DNA from 2 places in the Clostridium senegalense genome. Region 2 is predicted to be linked to the other one. Evidence: riboswitches for the same ligand, from Rfam matches in the RefSeq annotation. Region 2 holds a riboswitch; the other holds the start of a gene.
The links. Region 2 has a riboswitch for glycine ahead of KQI36_RS05925 (GrdX family protein). Riboswitches for the same ligand answer to the same signal wherever they lie in the genome.
Positions count from the first base shown of each region.

Region 1 (8,249 bases), on a different contig from region 2:
ATGTTAATTCTAACAAATTTTCCATAATATATTAAATTTAAATGGCTAATAGATAATATTCATCTATTATTTTTATAAATAAGGAGGTTTCTAATGAGAAAAATATACTTAGATAATGGAGCAACATCTTTTCCTAAAGCTCCTGATGTTGCAAATGCAATTTCAAATTATATAACTAATATAGGTTGCAATATAAATAGAGGTGCTTACTTTGATGCCTTAGAAGCAGAAGATACTGTCTTTGAAACTCGTGAATTATTATGTGACCTTTTTAACTTTAATAAATGTGAAAATGTAATTTTTACACCTAGTATAACTTATAGTTTAAACATGATATTAAAAGGCATGCTAAAAAATAAGGACCATATTATTATTTCATCAATGGAACATAATGCAGTAATGCGCCCCCTTTCATCACTAGAGAATGATGGAGTTACTTTTTCTAAAGTCCAATGTAATAGTTTAGGCTATTTAAAGGCTGTAGATATTGAAAATGCTATAACACCTAATACTAAAGCAGTAGTGATTACTCATGCCTCTAATGTATGTGGTTCCATACTACCATTAAAAGATATTGGTTCTATATGTAAAAAACATAATTTAATTTTTATAGTAGATTCTGCTCAAAGTGCTGGAACTTTAAATATAGATATGATGGATTTAAACATAGATGTTCTTTGTTTTACTGGACATAAAGGATTATTAGGCCCGCAAGGTATTGGAGGTTTTTTAATAAAGGAAAATATTGTACCTTTAGTTAAACCAATTATAGAAGGCGGAACTGGAAGTCTATCAGAATTAGAAGTACAACCTACATATATGCCCGACAAATTTGAAAGTGGAACATCAAATATTCCTGGTATATTTGGGCTTAATGCTTCTCTAAAGTATTTGAATAAAATAGGAGTTAATTCTATTTATGAAAAAGAATTAGAACTTACAAAAACTTTTATTGAAGGAATAAAAAATATAGATGCTAATTTATTAGTAGGTAGTGATTCTACTGATAATAGAACTGCTGTAGTTTCACTTGATTTCAAAGAATTAGATAACGGTATTATTTGCCACAGATTAAATAAAGAATATGGAATCTCAACTAGAAGTGGGCTTCACTGTGCCCCATCAGCACATAAAACCCTTGGAACATTTCCAGATGGAACTGTAAGATTTAGCTTTGGACACTTTAATACTGTTGAAGATATAAAATACACATTAAATGCTATAAATAATATTTTATTAAAGTAAATCTTTAAAAATATCCTATATTTTCAGTTAAAAGTTAAGAGTGAATAGTTAACAGTTGTGGTTATTACTATTAACTCTTAACTATTTTAAAGGACTGGCTAACTTTCTTATTTATGGTAATTAAATTGTAGGAGCTATTCTCTATTTTATGGAGCTATATTAGTCGCGCCTGTCCCATTTGTTATGGATGTAAACCTTGAATATGGCTTTATTTAATTTAATATCATAATCTTAGAATTTAATCCCTATAGTTCAAAGAAACTGATACTTCAGTTTCCTCATCAACTCTTAACTTTTAACTTTTAACTTTTAACTCTTAACTATCTTAAAGACCGGCTTTGATTAATTTAAGTTTTATTGAAAACCTTTAGATTTCACTAAAAAAGTAACTTATGGAAAATATCCTTTGGTACGCCTGTCCTTCTTGTTATGGCTCTACACCTTAACTCTAGCCTTAGTTTGTTTTATTTCTCAAACTAAAATTTCACTACCTTAAATTTAAAAGAAACTAGTAGTCCAGTTACCGCCTTACCTCTTACCTATCAACTAAATTTTAGTTTTTAAAAATTTTCTATGAAATAAATCTTTTTGTCAAAAACCTATACACTACTTTTCTAAAATTAGTCAATTCAATTACATTTTTCCCTAATTTTATTTTCATTGTTGATTAATGTAACTTTGTAACTGTTAGTAACTTTGTTTTTGACAATAATTATCCACAAATAAGCAAAACTATTCACACTTAATTGTGAATAGTTTGAATTTTATACCCATAGTCTGTGTATTACTTGATAAATTCACAGTTATATAATAAAATAATAGTTGCATTTTGTAGAATTTTGAGTGTTTTATAGTTTTATTTATTCAAATTATCTACAAAATCTACATTTAATTCCATATGTAATTTTTACCCTTGTTAATAAAGTGTATTAGTTATGGACTTATCCACAGACTTAGTTTAAATTTTCAAAAAATTATCAACATTTTATATACATACCTGTGTATAATGTGATTACATATTTTTGTATTTTATGTTTTGTATATTTTTTTAATTATATAAGGTTCCAAACTAAAATTATAACTTATATATTTACCAAGTTATAATTTTAAAATTAAATGAAAACATATATTTATACTTTACTTTTCTCTATTAAAATTAAATCCTTAATGTATAATTTTAATTTAAAGTTTTTTTAAATATATATTACTATTATTATTAAACGGTGGTGTTTTTTATGATTAAAGCGTTGCAAAATAAAAATTTATCTTATGATGAATACATATATACTCTAAAAAAAATAATAGAAAATATAAATAGTGGTTCCGGTTTAGTTGGTTTATGTGAAGAAATGGGTAATAAGGATGTTATTGATGATTTTAATAGTCATCCTATAAATACAGGTGACTTAAAAGCAAGAGATCCAAAAATTCAGCCTTGTCCTATGGATTTAAGATTACAAGATGGTAAAGAACATAAATCCTATACTGGTTGTTTCTATCATTGTGGTTATAAAGAGTATTTAAATTTAACTAAAGAAGATCAAATCAATCTAATAGAGGATTTAATATCAAAAAAACAGAACTCAAATTGAGTTCTGTTTTTTTTGAAACAAAATTAAATAATAAATGTTTAAACAATGAAACTTTTTAAATTTTTTTATATGTAAACTCATATCCTCCTAAAAATTAGGAGGATATGAATCCATACCTTATTTAGTTGAAGAAATTTTTTAGTTTTCTTCTAAATCTTTTATCATTGCAGCAGCAGCTTTTTTACCAGCTTCCATAGCAAGGATAACTGTTGCAGCTCCTGTTACAGCATCTCCACCAGCGTATACTCTAGCTTTTGAAGTTTTTCCTGTTTCTTCATCAGCTACGATACATTTCCATTTATTTACGTCTAATCCTTCTGTTGTTGAAGGTATTAATGGGTTTGGAGATGTTCCTAGTGACATTATTACAGTGTCACAATCTATAACAAATTCTGAACCTGGCACTTCTACTGGTCTTCTTCTTCCAGATGCATCAGCTTCTCCAAGTTCCATTCTTATGCATTTCATTCCTTTAACCCAACCAGTTTCATCTCCTAAGATTTCAACTGGATTAACTAGAAGGTCAAAGATAATGCCTTCTTCTTTAGCGTGATGTACTTCTTCAGCTCTTGCTGGAAGTTCTGATTCACTTCTTCTATATACTATATGAGTTTCTGAACCTAATCTTAATGCTGTTCTAGCAGCATCCATAGCAACGTTTCCGCCACCTACAACACAAACTCTTTTTCCTGATTTTATTGGTGTTGGTGAATCTTCTTTGAAAGCTTTCATTAAGTTGTTTCTTGTTAAGAATTCATTTGCAGATACAACTCCGTTTAAGTTTTCTCCGTTAATTCCCATGAATTTTGGAAGACCAGCACCTGAACCTATAAATATAGCTTCAAATTTTTCGTCTCTTATTAATTCATCTATAGTAACAGTTTTTCCTACTATTACATTTGTCTCTATTTTAACTCCTAATTTTCTTAGGTTGTTTATTTCATGCTTAACAACTGTTTCTTTTGGTAATCTGAATTCAGGAATTCCATAAACTAAAACTCCACCTGGTTCATGTAATGCTTCAAATACAGTTACATCATAACCAGCTTTAGCCATTTCACCTGCAGCAGTTATTCCAGCAGGGCCTGAACCTATAACTGCAACTTTTTTACTATTTTTAGCTTTAGTTTCTGAAAGATCTACATCATGTTCTCTTGACCAATCAGCAACAAATCTTTCAAGCTTACCAATTGCAACAGCTTCTCCTTTTATTCCAAGTACACATTTGCTTTCACATTGTAGTTCTTGAGGACAAACTCTACCACAAACAGCTGGTAGTGCAGTATATCTATTTAATATTTTTGCAGCTTCTTCAAAATTTTCTTCTGCAACCTCATGTATAAATGAAGGTATATCTATTGATACCGGACATTTGCTAACACATGGTTTGTTTTTACAGTTTAAGCATCTTGATGCTTCTTTTACTGCTTCTTCTTCATTATATCCTAAACAAACTTCTTTAAAGTTTTTAGCTCTTGCTTTTGCATCTTGCTCTGATATTGGAGTTCTTTTCATTCTATCTACTGCCATTACTTGTTACCTCCTAATCTACAGCTTTTTTCAGCTTCTTCTGCTTTATACATTCCAGATCTTTTTAATGCCTCATCAAAGTCTACCTTATGTCCATCAAACTCTGGTCCTTCAACACAAGCAAATCTAGTTTTTCCATCAACAGTAATTCTGCAAGCTCCACACATTCCAGTTCCATCTACCATTATTGGGTTCATGCTTACTATTGTTGGTATATTTAATTTTTCTGTTAATTTGCATACAAATTTCATCATTATCATTGGTCCTATTGACACAACTAAATCATATTTTTTACCACCATTTACTAACTCTTCTAATTGATTAGTAACCATTCCTTTAAATCCATATGATCCATCATCTGTACAAGTGTAAACATTACCTGCAACAGTTTTCATTTGATCTTCTAGGATTACCATGTCTTTATTTTTGAATCCCATTATTACATCAGCACTTACACCATGCTCATGTAACCATTTTACTTGTGGATAAACTGGAGCTGAACCAACTCCCCCTGATATAAATAGTATGTTCTTTTTCTTTAGTTCTTCTATGTCTTCATGTAATAATTCTGATTCCATTCCTAATGGTCCAACAAAGTCGTGAAGATAGTCGCCTTCATTAAGCTTTTCTAAATCCTTAGTAGAACATCCTATAGTTTGTACAACTATTGTAACTGTTCCTTTGTCTGTGTTTGTATCACAAACTGTTAATGGAACTCTCTCACCATTCTCATCATTTCTTATAATTACAAATTGACCAGGTTTAGCGGATTTAGCAACTCTTGGTGCTTCTATATTCATTAAGAATATATTTTCTGCTAAATCTTTTCTTTCTGCTATTTTGTACATATCCACTTCCTCCAAACTCAAAATAATATTGTTTGTCCACCTTATTATTAATTATCTTTTCACTAATTAAATTTATAATTTATATAAATTGTTTTAAAACAAGTTTTAACTTATGTAGGGTTCCAAGTTGACTTTTAAAATTACACATTCCAAAACTTAGAGCTTATTTCCCTATATTTATCCAATAATAAATAAAAAAAAGGGACCCTGTAAATAGACACAACAATAAAGAGCTATTTACACCTGTCCTTTTATCTGAAAGTTTCCCCAAAGCTGAAAATTCGAGTTTCTTCTTCGATGCCACATAATCACATTTTCACTTTTTCCGTGCTTGTAGTCTCTCCAGGTTTATGTCCAACTATTGAGCTGTACCTGAATAGTCCATAGCGCCACTATTCATTTTTTCATTATATATGTTAAACATTTTCATGCTTAATAAAACCAGCTTTCTTCAACAGTCTTCATTCACACCTTATTAACTTCTCAATTACTATTTTATAATCTTATATTAATATAGTCAATAACAATTAAGTATATTATTTGAATCTTTTAATTTATATATATATTAAAACGAATTTTACCACATTCAATTATGTAATATTAAATCTTATTAAACTTTATTCTAAATCACTTGTAAAAAAATACAGTTTTAAATTAAAACTTACTTCTATTACATATATTATATTTTACTATAACACTGAAATTTGACCATTTAGTTTCAATCATAATTACTAATTTTTAAATCTTTAAGATTCAGCATTCAAAATTAAATTTTACTTATAATAAACAGCTTAATTTAGTTAAGAATTAAAAATTTATAAATCAAATTATATTATTAAGTTAAATGAAACCATGATGCAGTTTACTCCTAAACTATTAACTAACTTCAATTATACTTATTTTTCTTAAATAAGTACTAAAAATTTAATGTATAAAAGTATAATAAAAATCACTGATAATTTATCAGTGATTTTTATATTTTTTAATTAAAATTCAACGTCTACCCCATCAAATGTACATTCAAATATCTTTTTCATTTCATCTACAGATATTTCTCTTGGGTTAGATGCTGTACAAGCATCTACTACTGCATTTTCTGAAATAAAGTCTATATATTTATCAAACTCTTCTTTTTCCACTCCATATTCTTTTAATGTTAGTGGAATTTCCATTGCTTTATTTAATTGTCTTATACAATCAATTAAAGAGTTTATTAATTCTTCTTCATTACCACCAGCAAGACCTAAAGTTCTAGCTATTTTAGCATATCTTTCTCCACATGCTTTTTTATTAAATTGGATTACATATGGTAAGAATATAGCATTAGCACATCCATGTGGTATATGGAATACAGCACCTGTTTTATGTGCCATAGAGTGAGTTATTCCAAGTAATGCATTTGAAAATGCCATACCTGCTAAACATTGAGCATTATGCATTTCATCTCTTGCTTCTTTTACTCCCTCATAAGATTTTAATATGTTATCTTCTATCATTATTATAGCTTCCATTGCTAAAGGATCAGAGAAATGAGATTTATTAGTTGCAACATATGCTTCTATAGCATGAGTTAATGCATCCATTCCTGTATGAGCTACTAATTTTTTAGGCATTGTCATAGTAAGTTCTGTATCTAATATAGCAATATCTGGTGTTATATTGAAATCTGCTAATGGGTATTTTATTTTCTTTTTGTAGTCAGTTATAACTGAAAATGCTGTTACCTCTGTAGCTGTTCCGCTAGTAGATGGTATAGCAACAAATTTAGCTTTCTTTCTCAATGCTGGGATTGTAAATGGATCTTTTATATCATCAAAAGTTAATTCTGGGTGCTCATAGAATACCCACATAGCTTTAGCTGCATCTATAGGTGATCCACCGCCAACTGCAACTATCCATTCTGGTGCAAATTCTCTCATCATTTCTGCACCTTTCATAACTGTTTCTATTGATGGGTCTGGTTCAACACCTTCAAAAAGTTTAACTTCTATTTTAGCTTCTTCTAAAAAGTTTATAATTTTATCTAAGAATCCATTTTTTCTCATAGAGCTTCCGCCAGTAACAACTATAGCTTTTTTTCCTTCTAAAGTTTTTAAAACCTCTAGTGAATTTTCACCATAATATATATCTCTTGGTAAAGTAAATCTGTTCATCAAAACATCCTCCTCAATTCTACCCATAATTAGTATTTAATATTATTTGATATTATTTTAACGAAATTTATATTTTTATTGTACAATATTTAAAAAGTATTTTCAATATTTTCGTAATATTTTATTTAATTTATATTTTTATTTAAGTATTTATTTTACATTTAATTGATTATATTGGAATTTTTATTGCATTTTCTTTTGTTTTAGATTTTTTTAGATTTTTTTCTTGCAGTTGTTCATTTTTATAAAACAACTTCCATTTTTTAAATATGAATAATTTTTAAATAGAAGTAACATTTAAAAGTCATTCTTTTAACGATAATTCATAATTCTTAATATTCTAAAACCCTCTATTTCAGCTAAATAATCACTTCTCCAAAATTCTACATCCATTACAAATGGGACTTATATAGTTAAGAGTTAAAAGTTAATAGTTAACAGTTGTGGTCATTACTACTCCCTTCGTTCCTAGTAATTCTCAACGTACTTTTATATAAATTTGCAAGGCAAATTATATTTATAGATTAAAAAGAAAGTGGTTGCCACTTTCCACCTGAATTCTTAATTCATAATTCTTAATCCTTATTTTTTTTATTTTATCCCCATAACAAAATAAGTAAAGAACCAGTACCTGACAGATGCGCTGCTTTGCAGCTCAAGTACTGGTTCTTTGCTCGGTAATTTATTTTATCTAGCCTTTTTTATTGAGTACTAAAGTTTTTTATGGTGATACAACTAAATGAACCTGTCCTTCTTGTTACGGCTGTAAACTTTGAATATAACTTTATTTAATTTAATATCATAACCTTAGAATTTAATCCCTATATTTCAAAGAAACTGGCACTCCAGTTTCCTCCTCAACTCTTGGACTGCTCCCCTCT
Region 1 is NZ_JAHLNC010000021.1:5,875-14,123, forward strand. It holds gene KQI36_RS17330 (aminotransferase class V-fold PLP-dependent enzyme) at 94-1,245, shown strand; gene KQI36_RS17335 (hypothetical protein) at 2,481-2,837, shown strand; gene gltA (NADPH-dependent glutamate synthase) at 2,976-4,367, opposite strand; gene KQI36_RS17345 (sulfide/dihydroorotate dehydrogenase-like FAD/NAD-binding protein) at 4,367-5,215, opposite strand; glycine riboswitch at 5,449-5,571, opposite strand; gene KQI36_RS17350 (iron-containing alcohol dehydrogenase) at 6,202-7,368, opposite strand.
Region 1: it holds a riboswitch for glycine, as region 2 does, so the genes downstream of both, KQI36_RS17345 (sulfide/dihydroorotate dehydrogenase-like FAD/NAD-binding protein) here and KQI36_RS05925 (GrdX family protein) in region 2, are expected to answer to the same signal.

Region 2 (8,249 bases):
AGCATTCTGTTGATGCAAAAACTACTTCTGCACCTGCTGATTTCACGCAAGCTTCTAGCGCTGGTCCTGGTATTCCGTCTCTATCTCCTATACATATAGCCTTTTTTCCTTGTAACATAATTTCATCTTCCTTTCGTAATTACTCTTAACTTGTTATAATCTCTATCTTCAAAATCATATTTTTAAATTAGAATCCTTTAGCTGATAAATAGTTAAATCCTACTTCACTTGTTGCTCCAGTTATAACTTGGATTTCAGCTTCTATTGATCCATCTTCTCTTAAACTTCCAACGTGTCCTCCAGCAATTATATCTGCTGCTTCAACATGTCCTATAAGTCTTTTCATTGGTGGAAGTACTATTAATTCATTAGCATTTCCTCCTGTTACTACAGCATCTCCTTTTGGAGTTGAGTCAGCTAATGATTGAGAACATCCGTCTTGTCCTGCATACTCATCAGTTAAAAGTACAGTTTTTACTCCTTTAGCTGATATTTTATTACAGTTCATAACTAAATCTGCATCTGGGTTACCAAATCCTTCTTCAGAAATTATAGCTGCATCTGCTCCTACAAGTTCTACTAACTTAGCAACCATATTTGAAGATCTTTCCTTGTCAGCAAGATACACATTTTCGTTAGTTATTATGCATCCAATAAAGTTAAAATCTTTTCCATGTCTTTCATATAAATCTTCTATTATTGGATGATTCATGTGTACATATGATGGATTTTTATCACAAGCAGATACACAGTTTCCACTAACTATTGCACCATCAAATACCTCTGTTGGATAAATAAATGTTGGTATTATTTTTTTAGCATCTACTCCATATACATAAGTATCATGTAGTAAACCTTGTGTTTGAAGCATATACACATATACTACCTTTGGTAAATCTGGATATTGCTTAACTTGTTCTAATAGTGGTAATGTTTCGAATGTTTTGACTTCATCTGGTTCAACATTCTTTCCAGCTTTTCCAAGGTACGTAGCTGTTTTGAATCCTATCATTCTTACAGCTTCTTCATGTTCATGTTGCTTCACCCCTGATTTTGGTTCACAAATAACAACTAAATTATTAGTTTTGGAGAATGGTGTATACTTAGCTCCTTCTCCACACATATCTACGATACCTTCTTGGAAGCCAACAATCTTACCAGTTGTAACAACCGCTGCACCTTTTAAAACATGTGTTTTTCCTGAACCAACTGTATCAACTTTACTTATAAATCCTGGGAATACTCCACCAGTTCCCTCAACCTTTACTCTTGGCTCAATTACGTCCTTTACAGGAATAATTCTAACTTCTTCACCTGGTCTTGCGATATCGAAGTCAATACTTTCTATTCTTTCATCTCCACCCACTTCTTTTAGCAACTCTTCTTTATTAACATAAAGAGTTCCTTTTTCAACTTTTGTTTCTGGTCCAAATTGAAGATCTTTTATAATAATATTTCCAATCTCTAGACGCAAAACATTCACCTCCTAGAATATATAAAGTTAATATAACTTTTCATTTTTTATTTTATATTAAGGTAAGCAGCTAAGCTGCCTACCAAATATAACTAACTTTTTCAGATTATAATGTTTCATAGTAAGCTTTTATAAAGCTATCTACATCTGCTATGTTAGATATTTTATCTGGAGTTATTGTTTCTACACATTCTCCAGATTTGTATATTTTCATTGTTGGAAGTCCTAAAACTTTTTGTGCTATAGCAAGTCTTCTTGCTCCTGTTATATTTAAGCTGGCAAATTTAATTTTATCACCATACTTTTCTTCTAACTCATGAACTGATGGCATTAATTGTTTACATATTTCACATTTGTCACCCCAAAAGTCAACGAATACTGGTTTTTCACTTTCTCCTAAAACTTCTGTTTCAAATAATTCTTTGTTATCCTTACTGATTTCTAACATTTTTAGTTCCTCCTACTTTTAATTTAATTATTTAAATTTTTAAAATATATTTAATATTATATAAAAAATTTATTTTCTTAATTATTTATTTGCAATATAGTGTTCTGCTTGAGTTGCTGCTATAGCCCCATCTGATGCTGCTGTTATAACTTGTCTTAATGATTTTTTTCTAACATCCCCAGCTGCATAAACTCCTTCTATATTAGTTCTCATATCTTCATCTGTTAAGATTTCCCCTCTATCACTTAAAGCTAAATTAGTTCCTTCAAATACTTTTGTATTTGAATCATATCCTACGAATACAAAGCATCCTTGAACATTCAAGTCACTTATATTATTTGTTTTAACATTTCTAATTTTTAATCCACCAAGTATTCCATCATCATCTATTGCTTCTGCAACAACAGAATCCCAAAGAACTTCTATTTTATCATTATCGAATACTCTTTGTTGAACTGATTTATTTCCTCTAAATTCATCTCTTCTATGAATTACTGTAACTTTTTCAGCAAATTTTGTTAAGTATATAGCTTCATCTAATGCTGAATCCCCACCACCTACTACTGCAACATCTAGCTCTTCAAAGAAATCAGCATCACACGTAGCACAATAGGAAACTCCTCTTCCTCTTAACTCTACTTCATTTTTAAATCCTGCAAGTCTTGGATTAGCACCTGTAGCTATTATTATTGTTTTTGCTTCATACTCTCCTAATTTTCCTACTAATTTCTTAATTTCTCCCTCTAATTCTACTTTTACAATTTCATCTTTAACAATTTCTGTTCCAAAGTTTTCAGCTTGTTGTCTCATTCTTTCTATTTGTGGAGCTGTTTCATCTTTTATTGATCCTGGGTAGTTTTCTATTTCAGAAGTTGTAGCTGCTTGGCCACCAAATTTAGCTCTTTCTAAAAGCATAGCACTCATTTTAGCTCTTCCTGCATATAATGCTGCTGCTAATCCTGCGGGGCCACCTCCGATAATAATCGTATCATAAATCTTTTTTTCCATGAATTACCCTCCTTATTCAATTGCGTGATGTATCAAATCGCAATCTATAACCTGAAAATCTTGTAATATTCTTTCACTCCAATCTGGAGTTTTGAAATCTCTTAAAAACTTTTCTGTTGTGTGTATTGCTCCTTCAATTATATCTAGTGATTGCATATCCAAACACCCTTTTTCTATTGATAAGCAAACAGTTCTATATGGAGTTTCATTAGGCTTTACACTACTCATCAATGGGTGAGTTAAAAGTTCATGCCCTAAATGTATCTCATCCCTAACTTTTTTTAATACATCTATAGCTGCTTTTTTTTCTAAATATATTATTTTAAATTTATTTTCAAATTTTTCTTTAGATAATGGATTGTTTGTAACTATATATAATGGCTTTATCACCTAATTACCTCCTAAACTATAAAAGGACATATGCAAAATTAAATATAATCTTGCCTATGCCCTGTCTTTTTAACCTGAGAGTTTTACTCCTTCGGTGCCCATGCTTTCCAGAGTTATGTCCATTTTCGATCCTTTTGCCTGAAAGTTTCGAATTAAATTTGGCTAAAATTTATTCTTTCTTCTTCGGCTACTTTATATTATTTTTTGAAATATATAAAATCATCTCTCGAAAATATCATCCATAATTTATTGAATTTTTAGATTTGTTTGAAATTTAACTTACAAGTTAAGTATATACCATCGCAACATAAATTTCTATAATTTTTAGAATGTTTTGTATTTGAAATACCTATAAACAATTTAGAATTTTTAAATAATTTACAGTTTTATCTATTTTTTTCACTATTTTTTTAACATTTTTCTTTATATTTCTCTAAAATTCCTTATAGTTCTTGTTATTTTTATAACATGACCTTTATATATACCTTTTTACTAATATTATATTATTACTTAGATTATATAGTTCTAAAATTTGTTAATATTCAAATTAAAAAATAGAAACATTTTTTCAACATTCACTTATAAATTCAAAGAAAAAAATAGAGATTACTAAATCTCTATTATTTATATATTCTCTATTATTTTATATATTACTTCTCTATAAAAAATATTGCAAATACATTGTTTCCTGAATGTACCCCAACAGAACATCCTGGTGGACATTCATATACTTTAGCATTTTTGCTACCTAAAAATTCTTTTGAACTATCATATATAGAAGCATTTTCTTCTTTGAAGTCTGATTCTATAACAATAACAGGATATTCTTCATCAAGATCATATTTTTCCAGATATTCAAGTATTGATCTTTGAACTTTCTTATTTCCTCTTATTTTCTCCATAACAGTCATTTCACCATCTTTTATAGTCAATAAAAGTTTTATTCCTAAAAAGCTTCCTATGGCTCCTGCTGTTTTTGATAATCTTCCACCTTTAATTAAGTTAGTTAATGATTGAAAACATGTTATACTTCTAACCTTATCTACAGTATCTAAAGTTTCATCATAAATTTCCTTAGCCGTTAAACCTTTATCCCTTAAAATAGCCGCCTTTAATACTAATACTCCAAGCGCTGCACAAACTGCTTGTGAATCTATAATAAACACATCTTCAGTTTCTAATAAATCCTTGGCAACTAATGCTGATTGATATGTTCCACTCATTTTCGAAGACATGTGTATAGCTACTATTTTGTATCCTTCTTTTAAATAACCTTCATATATTTCTACAAATCTATGTGGATTTATTTGACCTGTTTTAGGAAATTCATTGCTTTTTTCCATTTTTTCTAATAATGTAGGTAATGTTATTTCCACTCCATCTAAGTATGATTGTCCATCCACATTAATTATTTGAGGTATTACCTCTATATCATATTTTTCTACTATTTCCTTTGGTATATCACAAGTAGAATCAGTTATAATTTTTATTTTTTCTTTCATCTTAACTCCCTCCTACTTCATTCCTTTAAATCCGATTTGTCTTAATCCTTCATATGCAATAACTGCTACAGTATTTGACAAATTTAAAGATCTTGTAGTAGTTTCAACCATTGGAACCCTAATTAAGTTATCTGCATTTTCATTTCTTATATAATCTGGTAATCCACTAGACTCTCTTCCAAAAACTAAAAAATCTCCTTGTTTTAATTGTACATCAGTATAAAATTTTGTAGCTTTTGTAGTACAAAAATAAAAATTACCATTATTATATTTTTCCCTCAAAGCCTCATATGACTCATGAATTTCTATATCTAATAATGGCCAATAATCTAATCCTGCTCTTTTTAAACTTTTTTCATCTAAACTAAATCCTAATGGTTTTATAAGATGTAATTTACAATCTGTAAGTACACAAGTTCTTCCTATGTTTCCTGTATTTTGAGGAATTTCAGGTTGAAACAATACTATATTTAAATTCATACTTTTTCCTCCCTAATTTACCTAGTATAAACACTAAAATAAAACTTTTACAATAAAACTCCATACTAGGTTCTGCTTTTTATAATTCTAATAAAATATATAATTTCTAAAATACAGTATAATTAAAATTATACCCCTTACATGTATGATGAAACAAGCTAAATCTCTATTTATTAATAAAGTTTAATACTTTAATAATAAATTGTACCCGTTATTAAAATATAACTATTCCTTTATTTTTAAATATTTATACTAGCCTTCTCTACATTTAATAAAATAATAATATATTATAACATATTAAATAATATATTCTATAGTAAAGTTTACCACTTAACAAACTCTACAGTACATATACTAATGATAACTTAATAGCACACATATTTAGATAATTATTTAAATTCCATTATACATCTATAAATTATACGCTTTTTAGAAAGATTTTTATAGTATGTATTTCTTCTTATTATATTTGAATAAAGTTATTTAAACTTTATAAACTAATATTAATTATATAAATTTATACAATTAATTAAATAAATAAAGGCTATGAATTTTTCATTTTCATAGCCATATATGTTAAAACAGTCTACCATTTAAATTCATTTATACTTAAAACTCTATAATATTCTAATTCACATCTTCTAATATAAATTTTTCTATAACTTTTTTAACTCCTTCATTATCATTACTATCAGTTATATAAGCTGCAACATCTTTAACTATATCTTCTCCATTCTCCATAGCAATACCTAATCCAGCATAACTTATCATGGATAAATCATTTTCACTATCTCCAATTGCTATAACTTCATCTTTAGTTATATTAAAATGTTTTGTAAGCATTTCTACAGCTCTGCCTTTAGATACATTTTTATTCATAACTTCAAAATTATTAGAAAAGGAGCTTACAACTTCATATTTTCCTAAACTTCTTATTTCATCCTTTGCTTTTTTTAGCTTTTCAAGATCGTCATCTATTGCAACAGCTTTTAAGATTTCCTCCTCATAATTATCAAATATATCTATCCACTGGCTTACTTTTTTTATATTTATTTTAAATTCATCTGGAACAACCTGATTTGACTTTGCATAAAATCTAGAAGTATATTTTGTATCTCCTGCAAAAATACCATTTGCTGTATAAAAATGCGGTACTAAATCATGTTTTCTAAATATATTCAAAATTTCTATGCAATTATCAATTCCAAGAACACATTTATATATAACATTTTCTCCTTCTCTGATATATGCTCCATTAGATGCTATTATTGGTGCTTTTATACCTAACAAATGGCCATAATATCGTGCCGATGTAAAAATTCTTCCTGTAGTTATAGCAATTTTAGCTCCTTTATCATGTGCTTTTTTTATAGCATCAAGTGTACCTTCACTTACCATTTTATCATTATTTAAAAGTGTACCATCCATATCTGTACAAAGTAATTTATATTTCACATAATCATCTCCCTTGCTAAATACAATATAAAAAACATCTATTATATAAACACCACCTTAACAACAAAGCTTAAGGTGGCACCTACTTTACAAATAATATTTTATTAGATTTTTGAAAAATATCTTCTTAACCAGTATAGGCTTTTTCCTTCTCTATTTTTTATATAATTTTCTATAAATCTAATATACTCTATTTTGTTTACTTTTTCACATTTTAATTCACCGTAGAATTCTTTATAACTTTCATTTACTAAAAAATTCATCCTTTTTCTTAGTTCATCATCCTTTAAAGATTTTATAAATTCTAAATCTCCAATATTATCCTGTTTTTTTACTCCAATTGAACCAAGTCTAAATAAATAAAAATTATATAGTGGAATAATACTTTCACAGGAATAAATGTATTTCTTCCACTTGATATATTTAATAATTTTTATAAAAATATAAAGTAATATTGAAATTACAGGAAATATGTTTTTCACAACTTTTTCATCATATAAATTATATACTTTCTTCGAATCAGTTTTTAAACTTTCAATAGTGCTAATATTTTTATCTATTCTTTCAACATTTTTTTGATTGTTATCTTTACTCTCTATATCAATTTTACTTTTTTCTTTTTCTTTTTCTTTGCTTCTTTCCCATTCTGTTGGGGTTGATGTAGAGTCTACAATTTTCCATGTATAGTCTTTTGGATTACTTAAAATTTCACACCATGCATGCGCTTCTCCGTTAGTCACCTCATATTCTCCATTATTATTTTTACTTTTTTCATCTATTTTGAAGCCTTCCACATATCTTGCTGGTATTCCAGCAATTCTACACATAATGGTGGTCGTAGTAGCAAAGTATGTGCAATATCCTTTTTGTTCCTTAAATAAAAAGTAATTCACGAATTCTTCATCCTTAGGAATATTCGATACATCTAAACTATAAGGATAATTTTTATTTAAGTAATCTTTTATAGCATAAATTTTTTCTGAATTAGAATATTTACCTTCTATTATTTGATTTGTTAAATCATAAACCTCTTTTGGAACTGTAGATGGAATAGATAAATAATCAATATAATCATTACCTATAATATAGTTGCCTGGTAAATCTTTACTGCTATCTACATAACTTAATGCAACTTTTAATATACTTTCATCTACCCATTTTTTTCTTGGTAATATATTATAACTCTCATATTCCTCATTACTATATCCTTCTACACTTTTAAAAGTTTCTTTTTCAAAAGGATTAGTATAAAATATAACATTATATGGATTATTTATTTTTTTAGAACTTAAAAATAAAGGAATTTCGTTGCAATATATTTTATCTAAATCCCCTCTTATTTTTCTGGTTTTTTCTACCATAAAAAAACTTGTAGTCTTTAAGTTTTTATTAGGGGTTATACGGATACTTTTTAGACTTAAATTATTAAGTGAATCCTGCCTTTTAAATTTCATAGGATTATACTGTTGATCCTTTTTAAGTTCGATAAAAC
Region 2 is NZ_JAHLNC010000002.1:137,458-145,706, forward strand. It holds gene grdA (glycine/sarcosine/betaine reductase complex selenoprotein A) at 1-118, opposite strand, end outside; gene KQI36_RS05910 (glycine/sarcosine/betaine reductase component B subunit) at 188-1,474, opposite strand; gene KQI36_RS05915 (thioredoxin family protein) at 1,581-1,922, opposite strand; gene trxB (thioredoxin-disulfide reductase) at 2,004-2,930, opposite strand; gene KQI36_RS05925 (GrdX family protein) at 2,943-3,320, opposite strand; glycine riboswitch at 3,437-3,559, opposite strand; gene KQI36_RS05930 (DegV family protein) at 3,971-4,822, opposite strand; gene KQI36_RS05935 (tRNA (cytidine(34)-2'-O)-methyltransferase) at 4,835-5,302, opposite strand; gene KQI36_RS05940 (Cof-type HAD-IIB family hydrolase) at 5,930-6,757, opposite strand; gene KQI36_RS17915 (transglutaminase-like domain-containing protein) at 6,862-8,249, opposite strand, start outside.